DNA from 3 places in the Pseudokineococcus sp. 5B2Z-1 genome. Region 1 is predicted to be linked to each of the others. Evidence: predicted binding sites of a transcription regulator. Region 1 holds the regulator's gene; each other region holds the start of a gene.
What was found. Region 1 encodes LexA, which represses DNA repair genes until DNA is damaged. Its sites were predicted from a motif close to TCGAACANNTGTTCGA; they were not measured.
Positions count from the first base shown of each region.

Region 2: a site for LexA is predicted at 2,088-2,103, ahead of WDV85_RS02770 (HNH endonuclease signature motif containing protein). Genes of this name have one in related genera too.
Region 3: a site for LexA is predicted at 1,739-1,754, ahead of WDV85_RS15685 (glycoside hydrolase family 127 protein). Genes of this name have one in related genera too.

Region 1 is NZ_JBBHZG010000003.1:310,972-317,723, forward strand. Features, by position in the region: gene nrdR (transcriptional regulator NrdR) at 1-481, opposite strand, end outside; gene WDV85_RS09980 (NCS2 family permease) at 867-2,366, opposite strand; gene WDV85_RS09985 (LysM peptidoglycan-binding domain-containing protein) at 2,481-3,032, opposite strand; gene lexA (transcriptional repressor LexA) at 3,630-4,346, shown strand; gene WDV85_RS09995 (UdgX family uracil-DNA binding protein) at 4,440-5,111, opposite strand; gene WDV85_RS10000 (ATP-dependent DNA helicase) at 5,221-6,752, opposite strand, start outside.
Region 2 is NZ_JBBHZG010000001.1:661,761-668,512, forward strand. Features, by position in the region: gene WDV85_RS02770 (HNH endonuclease signature motif containing protein) at 1-2,086, opposite strand, end outside; gene WDV85_RS02775 (immune inhibitor A domain-containing protein) at 2,342-4,708, opposite strand; gene WDV85_RS02780 (aminotransferase class I/II-fold pyridoxal phosphate-dependent enzyme) at 4,904-6,094, opposite strand; gene rsmI (16S rRNA (cytidine(1402)-2'-O)-methyltransferase) at 6,267-6,752, opposite strand, start outside.
Region 3 is NZ_JBBHZG010000007.1:152,335-159,086, forward strand. Features, by position in the region: gene WDV85_RS15685 (glycoside hydrolase family 127 protein) at 1-1,713, opposite strand, end outside; gene WDV85_RS15690 (LacI family DNA-binding transcriptional regulator) at 1,904-2,929, shown strand; gene WDV85_RS15695 (aldose 1-epimerase family protein) at 2,966-3,871, opposite strand; gene WDV85_RS15700 (APC family permease) at 4,018-5,325, shown strand; gene WDV85_RS15705 (beta-galactosidase) at 5,405-6,752, shown strand, end outside.

The sequences.
Region 1 (6,752 bases):
GGGCGCCCTCCGTGCTGGCGTCCCCGGTGCCGGCGTCGCGCTCGGCGCGCAGCACCGCGATGGCCGCCGCGAAGTCCTCGAGCGTGTCGAAGGCCTGGTAGACGGAGGCGAAGCGCAGGTAGGCCACCTCGTCGAGGTCGCGCAGGGGCGCGAGCACGGCCACGCCGACGTCGTGCGCCTCGACCTCCGCGGCGCCGGCCGTGCGGATCGACTCCTCGACCTGCTGGGCGAGCAGCGCCAGCCGGTCCTCCGTCACGGGCCGTCCCTGGCAGGCCTTGCGCACGCCTGACAGCACCTTCTCGCGGCTGAAGGGCTCGGTGGTGCCCGAGCGCTTCACGACGGTGAGGCTCGCCGCCTCGATCGTCGTGAAGCGCCGCTGGCAGCTCGGGCACTGGCGGCGGCGCCGGATCGCCGTGCCGTCGTCGGTGGCCCGCGAGTCGACGACGCGGGAGTCGGGGTGGCGGCAGAACGGGCAGTGCACGGCGACCCCTCCCGCCTCGGTGCTCGGCCCCCGTCGCCCCCCGCCGGGGCGCGGGTGCTCCTCCACAGCGTGTGGAGGAGTTGTCCCCAGCGTCCACAACCTGTGGAGGAACGACAGCCGTGCAACTACTAGATGTTGGGGTGAACGCTAGGCCGAGCCCCACGCTTCCGCAAGCACCGGCGTGTCGTGGGAGCACCGGCCCCCGGAGCCGGGGGATGCCCGCCGCACGACCCCGCCGCTCCCGCTGCGCCCCGGCAGCGCGACCACCAGCCGCTCGACCACCGACCACGCGACCACCGTGCACCCGACCACCGACAGCGCCGTCGGCGCCCGGGGACGGCGACGACGGCGTGGGCCGGGGAGCAGGCTCGGGACGCGCCCCGGGTCAGGCGGCCCCGGTGAGCCAGTCCTGCACCGGACCGACGGTGAAGTACAGGAGGAAGGCCGCGCCGACGACCCACAGGAGGGGGTGCACCTCCCGCGCCCGACCGCGCACGACGGCGAGGAGGACGTAGGTGAGGAAGCCGGCGCCGATGCCCACGGAGATGGAGTAGCTGAAGGGCATGAGCACGATGGTGAGGAAGGCCGGGAGGGCGATGCCCGGGTCGTCCCAGCGGATGCCCGTGACCTGGCTCATCATGAGGAAGCCGACGACGACCAGCGCCGGGCTGGCCGCCTCGTAGGGCACGAGCGAGACGAGCGGCGAGGCGACGACGGCGACGAGGAACGCCGCCCCGGTCACCACGCTGGCGAGCCCGGTGCGGGCGCCGTCGCCGACGCCCGCGGCGGACTCGACGAAGCTCGTCGCGCTCGAGGCGCTCGCCGCCCCGCCGGCGACGGCGGCCAGGGAGTCGACGAGGAGGATCCGCTGGCTGCCGAGGGGGTTGCCCTCCTCGTCCAGCAGCCCGCCCTCCGCGCCGACCGCGACCATCGTCCCCATCGTGTCGAAGAAGTCGGCGACGACGAGGGTGAAGACGACGAGCACGGCCGTGACGGCGCCGACCGCGGCGAAGGCGCCGAAGACGCTCACCTGGCCGAGGAGCCCCAGGTCGGGCCACGCGAGCCAGGACGCCGGCGCCTCGGGCACCGTGAGCCCGAAGCCCGTCGGGTTGCTCCCGTCGGGCGCCTGCCCGCCGACGTCGAACGCCGCCTGGACGACGAGCGCCAGGGCGGTGGCGACGACGACGCCGATGAGCAGGGCGCCGCGGACGCCCCGGACGACGAGGACGACGGTGACGAGGAGCCCGACGACGAAGACGACCGTGGGCCAGCCCCGCAGCGAGCCGCCGACGCCCAGCTCGAGCGGCGTGCCCCCGCCCACCGGGGCGCGGACGAAGCCGGCGTTGACGAGCCCGACGAGGGTGAGGAAGAGGCCGATGCCGACGCTGATGGCCGTCTTGAGCTGGCGCGGCACCGCGCGCAGGACGGCGCGGCGGAAGCCGGTGAGGACGAGGACGAGGATGACGAGGCCCTCGAGGACGACGAGCCCCATGGCCATGGGCCAGGTCATGCCCGGCAGGCTCGCGACGCCGTAGGCGATGAAGGCGTTGAGGCCGAGCCCGGCGGCCAGGCCGAGGGGGAAGCGACCGACGAGGCCCATGAGGATCGTCATGACCGCCGCCACGAGGGCGGTCACGGCGGCCACGGCCGGCAGGTCGGGTGCGTCGCCGCCCCCGAGGTAGGTGCCCGTCGAGTCCGGCACCGTCCCGATGATCAGCGGGTTCAGCACGACGATGTAGGCCATGGCCACGAACGTCACGAGGCCGCCGCGGACCTCCCGGCCGATGGTCGAGCCACGGGCCGTGACCCCGAAGAAGCGGTCGACCCGCCCCCCGAGCGGTACGCCGTCGGTCGTGGCCTGCGGGTCGGGGTCGGTGCGGCTCATGCGGCCTCCGCGGGACGAGCCGCGGGCACGGCTCCGCCGCCGCCGCGGCGGAGCTGGCGCTGACGGCGCCACTCTGGCAGAGCGGGGGCCGCCGCGGCGCCACCCGGGGGCGCCTCAGGCGGGGACGAGGATCCGGTCCCCCACCGCCAGCGCCACCGAGTCGAGGCCGTTGGCCTCCTTCAGGCGCAGCACGACGTCACGGACGTCCTCGTCCGGCGCCGCGACCTCGTCGGCGATGGACCACAGCGTGTCGCCCGGCAGGACGACGACCTCGGCGGGGGCCTCGGCCACGGGCGCCGCCGCGACGACCGCGGGCGCGGCGGCGGCCGGCGCCGGGCGCGAGCCCGCCGACAGGGCGAGGACGGCCCCGGCCGCCAGCAGGACGGTCACCGAGACCGTGAGCGCCAGGCGCCCGCGCCGGGTGACGCGGAGGGCGACCGGGCGGCGGCGGGGCCGGCACGATCCCGCCGCCCCGACCGGTGCCTCGGGGACCGGCAGCTCGGCGACCGGCGCCGGCGCCACCACGGGCGCGGTGCGGCGCACGGCCGGCACGGGTCGAGGTGCGCGGCGGGGCGCCGGGACGAGGGACAGGTGGCGACGTCGAGCGCCCGAGCGCGGGCTGCGCGCGGGGGCGCCCAGCGGCGGGAGCAGGACCAGTGCGCTCATGGTGACCTCCGGGAGGACCACGGCCCCTCCTGCCGGAGGCTCCGCGGACGTGCGTGTCGAGGGCGGCTGCGGCGCCGGGGGCCCGGGAGGGCCGACGGCTCGCGCTGTCGGTCGAACGTCTGTGCGATGTTGTACCAGCGTGGCGGCCCGGCGTCCAGACAGGTGTTCGACCGGACCCGGCGAGGGGCGCCGGCCCCCGAGGAGGACGGGCGCCCCGCCGACGTGCACGACTCCAGCACCGACCACCGACAACGGGCGCCGCCCGCCGTGCGCCACGGCCACCCCGACCCTCCGAACGACCGCGCGAGAGGTCCGGACGGTCGCGCCCGACCGTCGCGCCCGAGGCCCCGCGGCGCCCCACCGCACCGCGAGATCCGCACGCGACACGCTCGAACAGGTGTTTGATCATGTGGTGCGGTCTCCCTACCCTGGCCGGCACGGCGTCCCGCACGAGGGCGGTCGCCGACACCGAGCTCGGGAGGCCACGTGGCGCGGCGCAGCGGCGACGAGGAGCAGGACGGCCGGCAGCAGGCAGCCGACGGCGCTGGGGCCGGCGAGGACCGGGCGGGCGAGGGCTCCGGGGCGACGGTCGTCGAGATGCCCGACGCGCCGGCGGTCGACGGCCTCACCGCGCGCCAGCGCAAGGTGCTCGAGTGCATCGGCGAGGCCGTCGAGCGGCGCGGCTACCCCCCGAGCATGCGGGAGATCGGGGAGGCCGTCGGGCTGACGAGCCCGTCCAGCGTCGCGCACCAGCTGGCGGCGCTCGAGCGCAAGGGCTTCCTGCGCCGCGACCCCCGTCGCCCCCGGGCCATCGAGGTCGTCGTACCGGGCTCGCGCGGCGCGGCGGCCGGGGGCGAGCCCCTGCTGCGCGCCGTCCCCGACGAGGCCGCGGCGGACGCCGGCGCTCCGGACGAGACCGGGGCCGGCGACGCGCGCCCCGCGGCCACCTACGTGCCGGTCGTCGGACGGATCGCGGCGGGCGGGCCGATCCTCGCCGAGCAGGCGGTCGAGGACGTCTTCCCCCTGCCGCGCCAGCTCGTCGGCGACGGGCAGCTCTTCCTGCTCAAGGTCGCCGGCGACTCGATGGTGGAGGCCGCCATCTGCGACGGGGACTGGGTCGTCGTCCGCCAGCAGCCGGTCGCCGAGAACGGCGAGGTCGTGGCCGCGATGATCGACGGCGAGGCCACCGTCAAGGTGTTCCAGCGGCGCGACGGCCACGTGCGCCTGCTGCCGCGCAACGCCGCCTACGAGCCCATCCCCGGCGACGAGGCCGTCGTCCTCGGCCGGGTCGTGGCGGTGCTGCGCAGCGTCTGAGCGGGGCGACCCGGGGGCGACGGCCCGGGGTGCAGTCCCTCGGGCGCCGGGACGCTCCGCCCTCGGCCGCCGGGGCGCTGGGGGCGCGGACGGCTAGGCCGTCGGCCCGAGCGCCTCGGCGGCCACCCGCAGGTCGGCCACGAGTCCGGCGCGGGCCTCCTCGCGCTGGTCGTCCGGGGTCCGCAGGACGGCGGACGGGTGGATGGTCGCCACGAAGCGCTTGGGGCCCCGGCTCGTCTCCCGCTCGAGCACCCGGCCGCGCTCCTTCGTCACGCGGAAGGACGGGCCGAGCAGGGCGCGACCGGCCGTCGCGCCCAGGACGACGACGACGTCCGGGTCGACGGCGGCGAGCTCGGCGGCCAGCCAGGGCCGGCAGGCGGTGACGTGGCCCGCGTCGGGCGTGGCGTGGACGCGGCGGTTGCCCGGAGCGCTCTGCGTGAAGCGGAAGTGCTTGACGGCGTTGGTGACGTAGACGTCCTCGCGGGCGATGCCCGCCTCCTCGACCGCGGCCTGGAGCAGCCGCCCTGCGGACCCGACGAAGGGCACGCCCCGGCGGTCCTCCTGGTCCCCGGGCTGCTCGCCGACGAGGGCCATCCGGCCGGAGGGGGATCCGGCGGAGAAGACGACCTGCGTCGCCGGCTCCCACAGCTCGCAGCCGCGGCACTCGCGCGCCGCGGCCCGCAGGTGCTCGACGTCGCGCAGGGCGGGGTCCTGCGGCACCCACTCGGCGGCTCCGGGACGGTCGGGTCGGGCAGCGGCGGCCATGCCCGCACGCTAGGTCGGCGGGCCCCGGCGCGCCTCGCAGGGCGGCGCCCCCCGCTCCGGGCGCCCCCGCTCCGAGCGCCCCTGCTCCGGGCGCCCCTGCTCCGGTCCCTCAGCCCTCCGCAGCCCGCGCCGCGGCGTCGAGCCGGCGCAGCGCCCCGATGACGACCTCGCGGTCGCTCGTGGCCCACAGCGGCGGCAGGCTCGCGCGCAGGAAGCCGGCGTACCGGGCGGTCGCGAGCCGCGGGTCGAGGACGGCCACGACCCCGCGGTCGGCCGTCGAGCGCACGAGACGCCCCGCGCCCTGCGCCAGGCGCAGGGCCGCGTGCTGGGCCGAGACCGCGAGGAAACCGTTGCCGCCGGCGCGGGCCACGGCCTCGGCGCGCGCGGACAGCAGCGGGTCGTCGGGCCGAGGGAAGGGGATGCGGTCGATCGTCACGAGCTGGCACGAGGGGCCGGGGACGTCGACGCCCTGCCACAGCGACAGCGTGCCGACGAGGACGCTGCTGGGGTCGGCCGCGAACTCCCGCACGAGGGTCGGCGTCACGTCGTCCCCCTGGCACAGGACCGGGACGTCGAGGCGCTCGCGCAGCACCTCCGCGGCGGCCTCGGCGGCCCGCCGGGAGGAGAAGAGCCCGAGCGTGCGCCCCCCGGCCGCGCGGGCGAGCTCGACGACCTCGTCGACGACCGGCGTCCCGGCGCCCTCGCGCCCCGGCACGGGCAGGTGGCGCGCCAGGTAGAGGATCCCCTGGCGGGGGTAGTCGAAGGGGCTGCCGACGTCGAGCCCGTCCCAGCTCGGGCCCGGGCCGGCGTCCTCCCCCGCGGCGGGAGGGCGCGCGAGGCCGACCGACTGCGCGGCGCCGGTGAAGGTGCCGCCCGTGGTGAGGGTGGCCGAGGTCAGCACGACGGTCCGCTCGGCGAAGAGCGCCTCGCGGAGCAGGCCGGCCACCTGCAGCGGCGCGACGTGCAGCATGCGCCGGGCCGCGGACGGCGTGGAGGACAGGTCGGAGACCGACAGCCACAGGACGTCGTGACCGGTGCCGTCGCGGGGCGCCGACGTCATCCGCTCCGCCACCTCGTGGACCTCGCCGACCGCCGCCTTGGCGACCGCCAGCGCACCGGCCAGCGCCTCCGTGGGCCGCTCCCCCGGCGGCGGCTTGAGCTGGCCGACGAGCTCGCGGGCGGCGTCGCGGACGCCGGCCACGGCGAGGTGGACGAGCTCCGGCAGACCCCGGGCGAAGCGGCCCTCGGGGACGTCGGCGAGCGCCACCCCGAGGTCCTCGGCCGCGGCGTCGAGGCGCGCGGTGTCCGACCCCGCCTGGCGCGCCCGGGTCGCCGCCGCGGCCACCGAGGCCGCCGTCAGCTGCGCCGAGACGACGGAGGTGACCCGGTCGGCCAGCTCGTGCGCCTCGTCGACGACGAGGACCTCGTGCTCGGGGAGGATGGAGCGCCCCTCGAAGGCGTCGATGGCGAGGAGCGCGTGGTTGGTGACGACGACGTCGACCTCGCGGGCGCGCTCGCGCGCCCGCTCGCTGAAGCACTCCTGCGCCTGCGGGCACCGGCTGGCGCCGAGGCACTCGCGCGCGGTGACGGCGAGCTGGCGCCAGGCGGTCTCGCTGACGCCGGGCACGAGGTCGTCGCGGT
Region 2 (6,752 bases), on a different contig from region 1:
CGGCCTTCCATCCGCAGTGGTGCTTGGCGAGGTGGTGGCGCCGGCACAGGACGTCGAGGTTGCACGGGCACGTCGGTCCGCCGGTGGCGTGGGGGGTGCGGTGGTCGAGGTCGCAGCGGGTGGCGGGCATCCGGCAGCCGGGGGCCTGGCAGCGGGGTGAGCGGGTGCGCACCCAGCGGGCGCACGCCTCGGTCGGCGTGTACGAACCGGGTCCGCCGGTCGCGGCGGCGTAGGAGCAGGCGGACCGTCGGGCGGCGCGGCGCAGCGAGGCGTGCCGCGAGGTCGACGAGGAGCCCGCCACCGTCACCGGTCTCGACGGAGGAGGTGGCGGTGGCGAGGGCGGCGGCGCGTCCTCGGCTGTCCTCCCGGCTGCGGCTGCGGGCGCGGCTGTCGTCCCGGCCGCCGCTGCGGCTGCGGGCGCGGCTGCCGTCCCGGCTACGGCTACGGCTGCGGTCCTGGCGGGGTTGGTGGGCGGCGGTGTCGATGGCGGCGACTCCAGTGGCGACGGCGCGGGGTCGTCGGGGGTGTCGGGGGTGTCGACGCGCACGGTGATCGCCGCTGTGCGGCCGCGTCGGGCGGGCGCGCTCCGGGGGCCCTTCCGCGGTGGGTCGGGCGGCGTCCCTGTCGACGTCTCTGTCGTGGTGGTGGTGCTGGGTTCGGGGGTCTGGAGGTGGCCGTCGAGGCCGACGAGGTGGCCGGTGACCGGGGCGGTCAGGGCGCGGCGGAAGCGGTGCCCGGCGGCGAGGAGCTCGGCGACGGCCACCGCGGGGAGGGGTCCGAGGGTGGGGTGCTGGGCGGGGTCGTCGTCCAGGCCGAGCAGGCTGGTCAGGGCCACGGTGACCTGCGGGCCGTGGGGGCTGCGCGCCCGCGTCGTGACCGTGCTGCTCACCGGGACCGAGCGCCCGGCTCCGGCGGCGTCCGCACCGGCCGTAGCCCCACCGCGAGCACCCGCCCAGGCACCGGCACCAGCGCCGGCGCCGGCGACCAGGTCGGTGGTGGTGGCCAGGTCGGTGGTGGTGGCCGGGTCGGTGGTGGTGAGGTCGGTGGTGGTGGCGAGGTCGACGAGGGCGTCGAAGCGGCGCGCGTCGATACCCCTCCGGTCCGGCAACCCCGCAGCCGCGTCGCCCAGGGCGAGGGGGTCCAGGCCCGCGGACGTCGCGGCGTGCGGGTCGACCCTGCCGTGCTCCCCGGCCCGCGCCCGGGCCGTGGTGGTCAGCCGCTCGAACACGCACGCCAGGTCCAGCACCGGGCCCGTCGCGACGAGCTGGGCCATGCCGTCGTCCACCGGGAACAGGCGCACCCCGCGGGCGCAGGTCGCTCGCCGCACCCGCCGCCGCACCGCCTCGGGGTCGGTCGTCGCGACGAGGTGACGCACCCGCGCCCGCAGCGCCGGGGTCGTGAGGGGGCCGAGGTCGGCGGCCAGGGCCGCGTCGACCGTCGTGGCGTGCACCGGGGACAGGGCGAGGGTCTCCTCGGCGACCAGGCGGGAGCGCTGCGGGTCGATCCGCCCCGCCTCCAACGCGGCCAGCGTCACCGGCAGCCGGGTCGTCACCGCCAGGGCCTCGGCGACCACGTCCTGCGCCCGCCGCAGCGGCACCACCAGCGCGACCGCCAGCTCGGCCGCGGCGGCCTCGAACGCCACCCCCGCATCCCGCCCCGACCCCGACATCGGCAACGAGACCATCCCGGCACCTGCACCTGCACCGGCACCACGGTCCGCGATCGCGACACCGGTCTGACCGTCGCCGGCGCCGTCACCCCCGCCGGTGCCGTCACCGCCGCCGGCCCGAGGCGCCGCCGGCCCACCCGACACCGACACCTCGTCCACCAGCGCCGCGACCTGCCGCAGCAGCCCCGCCCACGCCACTGACCGCGCCGCCTCCAACGCGACCACCGCCTGCACCCGACCCAGCGCCCCGACCCGCACCGCCGCCCGCACCCGACCGACCTCACCCCCCAGCTCGACGACACCGCCGCCCTGGCCCGCGCCAGCACCGGTCACGTCAGGGGCGCCGGCGCCACGACCGGCGCACGGCGAGGCGCACGGCAGGACGGCGTCGTCCCCCTCGGCCCCGCACCCGCCCATCTCGAACACGTGTACCAGACTAGGGGCGGGGTCCGACAACGCCCCCACGGCCCCGCGGCCTGTGGACGACGCCCCGCTCCACGAACCTGTGCGCGACCACCGGACACCGCCGGACGGCCGGCGCGCCCCGACGTCCGCGGACCGACCCGTCCCCGGGCCCCGGAGGCGGGCCGAGGACGGCCGAGGGCCCAGCGGCAGACGCCGCCGGGCCCTCGGTCCGTGCTGAGCCCGGGCCGTCGCCCGGGCGGGGGAGGGTCAGCTCACGCGGACCCGCATGGACGTGCCGTCCTCGGAGACGACGCGCATCTTCACGCCGACCGCGGGGAGCTTGACGCCCTGCGAGGGGAACTCCTCGAAGAAGAACTTCTTCGTGTCGTCGAACACCCGCGCCGGCTTCTGCCCCCGGATGTAGCTCGGCTGCCCGTCGACGTGGAGGGTGAAGGAGTCCACCGGCTGCGTCCCGAAGGGCGCGTCGTAGGACTGGATCCGCGTCCGCCAGGGCTTGCCCTGGAGGTTGTAGATCGGCCGCGGGTGCGCGTCGACGATGAGGTTGCGCCCCTCACCGAGGTGGTCGCTGACGTTGTTGTCCGCCATGGACGTGTCCCAGTAGGTGACGAGGAGCCCCTCCTGGTACGGGAAGTGCTCGACGAAGTCCGGCAGCGCGCTCCCGAAGCCGAAGTTGTACGGCCCCGTCCGCAGGTACTGGTCGTAGCTCACGTAGCTGCGGTGACCGGCGATGTAGTAGTTGTCGTAGCCCTTCGTCTGGCTCGCCCCCACCGCGGTGAAGCCGTCCAGCGCCAGCACCGACGGGACGCTCTCGGCGCCGTTGCTGAACACGGTGCGGCCGTTCGCGGTGATGGCGATGTCGTCGGCGAAGAAGCCGGCCTCGGTGTACCCGCCGTCCGTGCGGTAGAGCATCCGCAGCTGCACCCGCTGGCCCGCGTAGGCGTCGAGCGGCACGACGACGTCGCCCCACTCGGGGTGCATGCCCGAGAGGGACGGGGCGTCCGAGCTGTCCGTGTCGAAGGCGGCGCCGTCGACCGTGCCCTGCAGGGACGTCCAGTTCTTCCCGCCGTCGGTCGACGCCTGGAAGTACAGGTAGTCGTAGTCGGCCTCGATGCCCCAGCGGGCCTTCAGCGTCGCCTGCGCGGTGGTGGCCCTCCGCAGGTCCGCCGTCGCCGTCATCGTGCTGCTGAGGTTGTCGGCGCGGCCGGACCACCACTGCTTCTCACCCGCGAAGGGGGCGCCGAACTGGGTCGTCACCTCCTTGTCCGGGAGCACCGAGACGATGGCCTGGGCCTTCGCGCTGTTGTACTCCTGCGGGCCGAGGTCGATGGTGCGCTTCTGGCCCGCGGGGACGACCTCGTAGTCGAGCCAGCCGAGCTGGAGCTTCTCCCAGGCGCCGAGGTCGCCGGCGCGGGAGCCGAGCGGCTCGCCCTCCGCACCGAGGCGGCTCTGCGCCATGAGCGACCAGTACTCGACGTTGTTGCTCGCCTTGCCGGTCGTGTCGTAGTCGTCCGGCAGACCGAGGTCGTGGGCGAACTCGTGGGCGAAGACGGAGTAGCCGCCGTTCTCCGGCTGGACGGTGTAGTCGCCCACCCAGATGCCGGTGTCGCCGATCTGGGTGCCGCCGAGCTTGTTGGTCTCCGGCCCCGTCGCGCCCTGGTCGGTGCCGAAGGCGTACCAGCGGTGCGCCCAGATGGCGTCCTCGCCGTACGTCGGGTCGCCGTCGGACTCGTCGCCGCCCGCGTGGACGATCTGGAAGTGGTCGATGTAGCCGTCGGGCTCGTTGAAGTCGCCGTCGCCGTCGAAGTCGTAGCGGTCCTGCTGGTCGAACTCGGCCAGCTCGGCGGCGATGTCCTCGTCGCTCATGCCCGCGGCCTCGCGCTCGGCCACCCACTGGTCGACGGCGTCGCGGACGAGGTACCAGGCCCCGGCGTCCGTGCGGCCGTAGCGGGCCTCGTTGTAGGGCACCCGCACCCAGTCGGAGACCTCGCCGTCGACGCTGTAGCGACCGGAGGACTGGGCCTCGTAGTAGCTCTTGAGCGTCGCGTCGCCGTCGCCGAAGTAGAGGTCCTGGTAGTGCTGCTGGTCGTAGTCCGGCTGCCAGACCGTCGTGTTGTCGACGGAGCGGTCGGGCTCGGGGATCTCGTTGTGGCGGGGCCCGTCGAAGCGGGTGGGCCCGGGGGTGTCCGGGTCCGAGTCCACGTCGGGGAAGTCCGGGTGCCGCTCGTCGCCGAACTCCGCCAGGATGACGAATATCTTGTCGGTGCTCTCCCGCGAGAGCTCGACGTACTGGTCCTGGGTGGCGTTCGGACCGCCCTCGGCCTTCGCCGGCGCCGCGCCCTCCGGCGCTGCCTCGGCGCCGACCTTGACGACGGTGCTGCCGTCGATGACCTCCGGCTGCAGCTCGCCGTCGAGCACGCCGGTGAGGGCCGCCTCGCGCAGGGCGCGGCGCTTGTCCTCCAGGGGGTTGGGGAGGTCGTCGACGAAGGGCGCCGCCTGCGGCGCCTCGGTCGTGGCCGTCCCGGAGGGCGGGGCCGCGGCAGCGGGGGCGGTGGCCGCGTAGACCAGGCCGCCTCCCAGGGCCACGCTGACCAGCCCGCACGTCAGCTTGCGCATCTGTCTCCTCGGTGAGTACCTGCGCGGAGGTCCTCCGCGCCGCGAGGGACAGTAGGCGCAGTTGCGCCGTTCGGGTAGATGTCCGGGCGAACTACTTCGGTCCGTCTCGGCACCGACCGAGGTCGCGGCCCGCTACGGCGCGATCTCCCCGACCGGGGGGACGTCGGAGGCCGCACCCCGGGACGGCGGAGGGCCTCAGCCCAGCTTGACGAGGCCCTTGCGCAGCTGGCGCGCGGCCTGGGCGATGCGCTGCTCGTTCTCGATGAGGGCGAAGCGCACGTAGTCGTCGCCCTCGGGCCCGAAGCCGACACCGGGCGACACCGCGACGTCGCACTCGGTGATGATGTGCTTGGCGAACTCGATCGACTTCATCTCCGCGTACGGCTCCGGGATCTTCGCCCAGGCGAACATCGTCCCCTTGGGCGCCGGCAGGGGCCATCCCGCCCGGTTGACGCCCTCGACGAGGGCGTCGCGCCGCGACTGGTACACCGCGTTGACCTCGAGCGGGTAGTCGCTCGCCTCGTTGAGCGTGACCGTGGCGGCGATCTGGATGGGCTGGAAGGTGCCGTAGTCGAGGTAGCTCTTGAGCTTCGCGAGGGCGCCGACGACCTCCTTGTTGCCCACGAGGAACGCCACGCGCCAGCCGGCCATGGAGAAGGACTTCGTCATCGAGTACAGCTCGACGGCGCACTCGGTGGCGCCCTCGCACTGCAGGATCGACGGCGGCATCCAGCCGTCGAAGGCGGTGTCGGAGTAGGCGAAGTCGTGCACGAGGACGACGTCGCGCTCCCGCGCCCAGTCGACGAGCCGCTGGAGGTCGGGCAGCTCGATGGTCGCCGTCGTCGGGTTGTGCGGGAAGGACAGGACGACCACGCGCGGCTTGGGCCAGCCCAGCTCCCACGCCTCCATGACGTTGTCGACGTACGCGGCGCCGCTCGGCCCCTCGGGGCCGTTGAGGGAGACCTGCCGGGCGTCGGCGCCGGCGAAGTAGGGGCCCCAGATGTGGATGGGGTAGCTGGGCGAGGGCACGAGGGCCGCGTCGCCCGCCTGCAGCAGCACCCACATGAGGTGGCTGAAGCCCTCCTTGGCGCCGATGGTGCTGATGACCTCGGTCTCCGGGTCCAGGGTCACGGAGAAGCGGCGCTGGTAGAGGTCGGCCACCGCCTGGCGCAGCTTGGGCAGGCCGCGCGAGGAGGAGTAGCGGTGGTTGCGGGTGTTGTGCGCCGCCTCCGCGAGCTTCTCCACGGTGAGCTCCGGGGAGGGGATGTCCGGGTTGCCGAACCCGAGGTCCACCACGTCGCGTCCGGCTCGCCGGGCCTCGATCTTCAGCGAGTCGATGATCGTGAAGACGTACGGCGGCAGGCCCGGGATGCGACGGAACTCCATGTCCGGAGGGTAGACCTGCACCCCCCGCGGGCGCGGGAGGGCCCGCTCCCCGGACACGGTCGGGGAGGCCCGCCCACGGACCTGCGCAACCCCGTCCCTTGCGGACCGACGCGCCCCTGACCTGCGACGACGCGGAGCGAGCGGGCCTTGCGCAGGTCGCCGTGCGCCGAGGTCAGGCCTTGCGGGCCGCCACCGCCGCGTCGTAGAGGTCGCGGCTCGTCGCGCCGTGCTCGGCCGCGACGGCGCGGGCGGCGTCCTTGAGCCGCTCCCCCGCCTCCGTGCGCGCCAGCACGAGCGCCAGCAGCTCCTCCGGACCGGACCGGGACGGGCGGGCGCCCGCGACGACGAGGGTGATCTCCCCGAGCAGCGTCCGGTCCGACCAGGCGAGCAGCCCGTCGAGGTCGTCGCGCACGACCTCCTCGTAGGTCTTCGTCAGCTCCCGGCAGACGGCCGCCCGACGGTCGCCGCCGAGCACCTCGGCCATGACGGCGAGGGACGCCGCGAGCCGGTGCGGGGACTCGAAGAAGACCATCGTGCGGCGCTCGTCCGCGAGCTCGCCGAGGACGCGGCGCCGGTCGCCGTCGCGGCGCGGGAGGAAGCCCTCGAAGGTGAAGCGGTCCGTCGGCAGGCCCGAGACGGCCAGCGCGGCGAGGACGGC
Region 3 (6,752 bases), on a different contig from region 1:
GGACGCCCCCTCCGGGAGGTCGCGCTGCTCGACGGCGTAGACGAGGGGTCCGCGCTCGAGGGCCAGGCAGCCGCGGGCGTCGTCGACCCGCGCGTCGGCCCGGGTCCAGCGGGGCCGCACGGGCAGCACGAGCACGAGCTCCTCGCCCGCCTCGAGACCCTCCGCGCGGGCGTAGGTCCCCGGCGCGACGTCCTCGGCGGCGTCCCCGCGCCGCAGCGTCGCGCTCTCGGCCCAGCCGGGCACGCGCAGGGACAGCGCGGCGGAGGGCGGCGCCTCCTCGACCCGCACGCGCACCTCGCCGTCGACGGGGTAGCCCGTCTCCACGCGCAGGCGCAGCGGTCCGCCCTCGAGGTCGACGTCGACCCGCCCCGGTGCGAAGAGGTGCAGCTGGACGCCCGTGGCGTCCGTCGTGGCGAGGTAGCCGTCGAGGCTCGACAGGGTCCGCATGACGTTGGGCGGGCAGCAGGCGCACCCGAACCAGCTCTGCCGGCCGCGGGCGGGGCTGCGCTCGTGGTCCGCGTGGGCGCCGTCCCGCACGTGGAGGGCGTTGACGTAGAAGTACTCGTCGCCCGCGAGGGAGACGCCGGCGGCGAAGCCGTTGGCGAGCATCCGCTCGAGCGCGTCGGCGTAGAGCGCGTCACCGGTGGCGAGCAGCATCCGCCAGGCCCACTGGACGCCGCCGATGGCGGCGCACGTCTCGGCGTACGCCCGGTCCGAGGGCAGCTCGTGGGGGTCGCCGAAGGCCTCGCCGTCCCACCGCGAGCCGAGGCCGCCGGTGACGTAGGTCTTCGTGGCGAGCATGTGCGCGAACTGGGTGCTCAGCGCCGCCAGCAGCTCGGTGTCGCCGGTCTCGACGGCGACGTCGGTCGCGCCGGCGGCGAGGTAGACGGCGCGCACGGCGTGGCCCTCGACCGTCGTCGCCTCGCGCACGGGGACCCGGTCGGAGAAGTACGTCGGCTCGTGCCCGTGCGCGGCCACGAGGCCGTGGCCGCGGGCCTCGACGTGCCACCGCGCGGCCTCGAGGTAGCGGCGGTCGCCCGTCTCGCGGAACAGCTCGACGAGGCCCATCTCGACGACCGGGTGGCCGTCGACGTCGCGCAGCTGCCCCTCGCCGTCGCCGAAGACCTCGACGAGGTGGTCGGCCAGCCGGACCGCCACGTCGAGGAGGTCGCGCTCGCCCGTGGCCCGTGACAGCGCCACGGCCGCCTGGAAGAGGTGCCCCGCGCAGTAGAGCTCGTGGCTCCAGGGGAGGTTGGCGTACCGGCTCCGGGGGCCTCCGCTGCCGTCGACGGCCCCGCCCGTCACCTGCACCACGGAGTCGAGGTAGCCGTCCTCGGCCTGGGCCGCGGCGACGACGGCGACGACCTCGTGGATGTCGGCGAGCAGCCGGTCCGACGGCGCGCGGCCCTGCTCCCAGGCGGCGGCCTCGAGCCACTTGTAGACGTCGGAGTCCATGAAGACGGGCCCGCGCGTCTCGCCGGGGGCGCCGGCGGCGATCCGCAGGTTGTCGAGGTTGCCCCACTCCTCGAGGTGCCGGCGGCCCTCGGGGAGGGCGCGCTCGGCGTTCGCGCGCTGGCGGTCGGCCCACCACCCGCCCTCGACCCGGGCCCGGCCGGGCGGCACCGGCGCGAGCGGGGTGGTGCCCCGGCTGGGGGCTGCCGGGCCCGCGGTGGCTGCACCGGTGCGGGCGGGGACGTCTGCTGCAGTGGCCACGGATCTCCCTCGATCGCGGAACGCTCAGAACACGTTTTCCTGCGGTGACCGTAGACCCGCCGTGCGCGTCCGGGCAAGGCCCCACGGCTGCGCGTCCTTACACTCCCGGGACGGCGGGCGGTCGCCCGGCGCCGGGGGCCGCGCGAGAGCGCGGCACGGCGGCACGCCCGTGCCGCGGGGAGGGGTCGGGGTGGTCACCAGCTCGCGGGGCCCGGGGGCGGCCGCGGCGCGGCCCGTGCGCATCGTCGACGTGGCGGCGCTGGCGGGCGTCGCCCCCGGGACGGCGTCGAAGGCGCTGAGCGGCACCGGGCAGCTGCGCGAGGAGACCCGGGCGCGCGTGCGCCGCGCCGCCGAGCAGCTGGGCTTCACGCCGGACGGCGTGGGGCGGGCGCTGTCCTCCGGCCGCAGCTTCACCGTGGGGCTCGTGACCACCGACAGCATCGGCCGCTTCACGCTGCCGGTCGTCCTGGGCGCCGAGGACGCCCTGGGCGCGGGCGACGTCGCCGTCCTGCTCTGCGACACGCGCGACGACCCCCTGCGCGAGCGCCACCACCTGCGCTCGCTGGCCTCGCGCCGCGTGGACGGCGTCATCGTCACCGGCCGCCGCACCGACCCGCGGCCGCCCGTCGACGTCGCCGTCCCCGTCGTCTACGCCTTCCAGCCGTCGTCGCGGGAGGAGGACACGAGCGTCGTCGTCGACGAGCGGGGCGGCGCGGCCGCGGCGCTGGCCCACCTGCACAGCCTCGGGCGCCGGCGCGTCGGCCACGTGACAGGAGCCCGCTCGCACGCCTCCGCCCGCGCCCGCGCGGACGCGGTGCGCGACGCGGCGCTCGCCGCGGGGCTGCCGCTCGTCGCCGACCCGCTGCACGGGGCGTGGAGCGAGGAGTGGGGGCGGCGCGCGGTGGACCTCCTGCTGCGGGCGGCGCCCGACCTCGACGGCATCACCTGCGGCAGCGACCAGGTGGCGCGGGGCGCCTGCGACCGCCTGCGCGAGCTGGGCCGCGCCGTGCCGGACGACGTCGCCGTCACGGGCTTCGACGACTGGGACGTCATGGCCCTGGCCAGCCGGCCCCCGCTGACGACCGTGGGCCTGGAGATGCACGAGGTCGGCCGGACCGCGGCCCGGCTCCTGCTCGAGGCGGTGGACGGCAGGCCCTCGCCCGGGCGCACGGTGCTCCCGACGCACCTCGTCGTCCGCGGCTCGACGATGGCCTGACGTCGTCGGGGGTCGGCGACCGGCGGTCCCGCCGCGTCAGACCGGCGGCTCGACCGTCACCGTGCAGGCCGCCTCGCGCACCCCGCCGGGCGCGACGTGCTGGCCGTAGGGCTTGTCGCGCAGCTCGCCCTGCCACCCCTCGGGCGAGGCCAGGCCCGCCCACGGCTCGAGGCAGACGAAGTCGGCGCCCGAGGGCTTGGACCAGACGCCGAGCTGGGGGAAGCCCTCGACGTCGAGGCGGACCGTCGGGGTGCCGGGCGCGCCGTAGCGGACGGTGCGGCTGCGGACCTGGTCCATGACGACGGCGTCGTCGGCGAACAGGCCCTCCGACAGGGGCAGGACGTCGCCCTGCACCGGCGTCGGCACCGGCTCGGTGAGCAGGCCGTCGCGGACCCCGCGGACGTCGTCGGGCTCGGGCTCGGCGAAGCGCACGACGTGGTCGGCCTTGGCGACCCCGTCGACGAGCGGCCAGCGGAACGCCGGGTGCCAGCCGAGGGAGCACGGCAGCGGCTCGTCGCCGTGCGTGCTCACCGTCCAGCGGACCGACAGCGCGTCGCCGGCGACGTCGTAGGCGACGACGAGGGAGAAGGGGAAGGGGTAGTGCTCGCGCGTGGACCCGTCGTCGACGAGCCGCAGGACGGCGCGCGACGGCGACGCCTCGAGCAGCTCGAAGTCGCTGTCCCGGGCGAAGCCGTGCTGCCCCATGGGGTGGCGCCGGCCGTCGACGACGACCTCGTCGTCCGCGACCCGCCCGACCACGGGGAAGAGCACCGGTGCGTGGCGCCGCCACTCCGGGCCCGCCTGCCACAGCAGCTCGAGGGGGTCGTCACCGCCCGGGCCGCCGTCCCCGGCCGGCGGCGTCCACCGCAGCGACTGCAGCTCGGCCCCGTGGCGGGCGACGACGACGGACAGCCGGTCACTGGCGATGCGCACCTCGTCCATGCCGCCATCCTCGCGCGCCACCCGCCGTCCACCGCGCCGTCACCGCCCGTCTTCCCGGACTTCGTAGCCTTCCTCCGCCGGCAGCCGTGCCGACGGCGGAGAAGGGCTACGACGTCCGCCCTCGGCGGGAGTTCCAGGAGGCGGGCGTGACGACGAGCGCGGACGGCGCGGGCGGCGCGCCGCGCCTGCGGCGGCAGCTGGGGACGGGCGATGCCGTCGTCGTGGGCGTCTCGTCGATGCTCGGCGCCGGGGTCTTCGCCGCCCTCGCGCCGGCCGCGGCGGCCGCGGGGGCGGGGCTGCTCGTCGGCCTCGCCGTGGCCGCGGTCGTCGCCGCGTGCAACGCGACGTCGTCGGCCCAGCTCGCCGTCCAGCACCCCTCGTCGGGGGGCACCTACCTCTTCGGACGGCGCCAGCTCGGGCCGTGGTGGGGCTACGTCGCCGGTTGGGGCTTCGTCGTCGGCAAGACGGCGAGCTGCGCGGCGATGGCCCTGGCGGCGGCCGCCTACGCCGTCCCGGGCCCGTGGCAGCGCCCGGCGGCGGCGGTCCTCGTCGTCGCCCTCGCGGCGCTGGGCTACCGGGGCGTCACGCGCACCGCGCGGGCGGCGCGCGTGCTGCTCGTCGTCGTGCTGCTCGCCCTCGCGCTCGTCGTGGTCTCGGGCGTCACCGGCCGCGGGGGCGCGCCGGTCGCGGGCTCCCCGCTCGACGACCTGCTCGCGCCGGGCGACGGCGGTTGGCGCGGGGTCCTGCAGGCCGCCGGCATCCTCTTCTTCGCCTTCGCGGGCTACGCGCGCGTGACGACGCTCGCCGAGGAGGTGCGGGCGCCGGAGCGGACGATCCCGCGGGCGGTGCTGCTCGCCCTGGCGGCGGTGCTCGTCGTCTACGCCGTCGTCGCGGCCGCCGCCCTCGGGGCGCTCGGCCCCGCCGCGCTGGCCTCGGCCGCGGCGCCGCTCGAGCAGGTGGTGGCGGCCGGGCCGTGGCCGGGCGGTTCGGCGCTCGTGCGGGTCGGCGCCGTGGCCGCCTGCTGCGGCGCGCTCCTCGCGCTGCTCGCCGGGATCAGCCGCACGGCGCTCGCCATGGCCCGCGAGGGCGACCTGCCCCGCTGGCTCGCGGCCGTGCACCCGCGCCACCGGGTGCCCCACCACGCCGAGGTGGCCGTCGCCGCGGTGGTCGCCGTCGCCGTCCTCCTCGGCGACCTGCGCGAGGTCATCGGCTTCTCCAGCTTCGGGGTGCTCGTCTACTACCTCGTCGCCAACCTCTCGGCGCTGACCCAGACCCGCGAGCACCGGCTCGCGCCGCGCGCGGTCGCCGTCGTCGGGGCCGCCGGCTGCGTCGTCCTGGCGCTCGCCCTGCCGCTCGCCTCCGTCGTGGCGGGCGCGGGCGTGCTGGCGGTCGGCGTCGTGCTGCGACGGCTCGCGGGGCCCGGCCGGCGGTCGGCGCAGGGGCGCCGGGGATGAGGCCCACCGTCGGATCGTCCAGGTGAGCCGCCGGTACGCCCTTCCGGCCGGGCGCGAGCGGCCGTAGCGTCCAGCGGTCGTGAGCGAGGAGACGACGGACGCCCGCGCCGACCCGCGAGGGGGAGCCCGCACCGTGGTCTCCTCACTGCGCGCCGTCGCGCCCCCGGCCGCGCGCGAGGGCGTGGCGGCGCACGCGCGGATGGGCGAGCCCCCGGACCGAGCGGGCGCCGTGTCGTTGACCGACCGCTGCCTCACCCGGGACGGCCGTCCCTGGTTCCCCGTCATGGGCGAGTACCACTTCAGCCGCGACCGCGCCGACCGGTGGGAGGAGGAGCTGCTGGTCATGAAGGCCGGCGGCGTGGGGGTCGTGGCGACCTACCTCATCTGGTCGGTGCACGAGGAGCGGCGGGGCGCGCTGCGCTGGGACGGTGACCGCGACGTGCGGCGCTTCCTCGCCCTGGCCGCCCGGCACGGCCTCCTCGTGGTGCTGCGCGTGGGGCCCTGGGTCCACGGGGAGGCCCGCCACGGGGGCTTCCCCGACTGGCTGCAGGCGCTGGACGTGCGGCACCGGACGAACGACCCGCGCTACCAGGAGCTCGTCCGCTCGTGGTTCGCCGCCGTCGCGGGCCAGGTGGGCGAGTTCCTGCGGACCGACGCGACGCCGGACGCGCCGGTCGTCGGGATCCAGGCGGACAACGAGCTCTACGACGACCCCGAGCACCTGGCGTGGCTGCGCGCCGCGGCCGAGGAGGCCGGGCTGGTCGCGCCCCTGTGGACGGCGACCGCCTGGGGCGGTGCGCGGCTGCCGGAGGACCTGCTGCCCATCTACGCCGGCTACCCGGACGGCTTCTGGGCGGAGGCCGACGAGGGGTGGCCCGACTTCGGGCGCACCCACTACGCCTTCTCCACCGTCCGCGACGACCTCACGGTGGGAGCGGACCTGCGCACGAGCGCGGCGGTCCCGCGCCCGCAGGACGAGCGCTTCCCCTGGGTGACGTGCGAGCTCGGCGCCGGCATGGTCCCCGCCTACCACCGCCGCCCCCTCGTCGACCCGGAGGACGTCGCGGCGCTCGCCCTCGTCAAGCTCGGCAGCGGCTCGGCGTGGCAGGGGTACTACCTCTTCCACGGCGGCACGCAGGTGGTGGGAGAGACGGGATCCCTGCAGGAGTCCCAGGCCACCGGGTACCCCAACGACCTCCCCGCCCTCGACTACGACTACGGCGCCCCGGTGGGGGCGCACGGCCAGCTTCGCGAGCACTACCACCTGCTGCGCCAGCAGCACCTCTTCCTCGAGCGCGCGGGCGCCTCGCTGCTGGGCTCGGCGGTGGTCGTGGCGCCCGCGGCCGACGGCGCGCCTCGCTGGTCCTACCGCGGGACCCCGCGGGGCGGGCACCTCTTCCTCAACCACCACCAACCGGCGGCCGAGC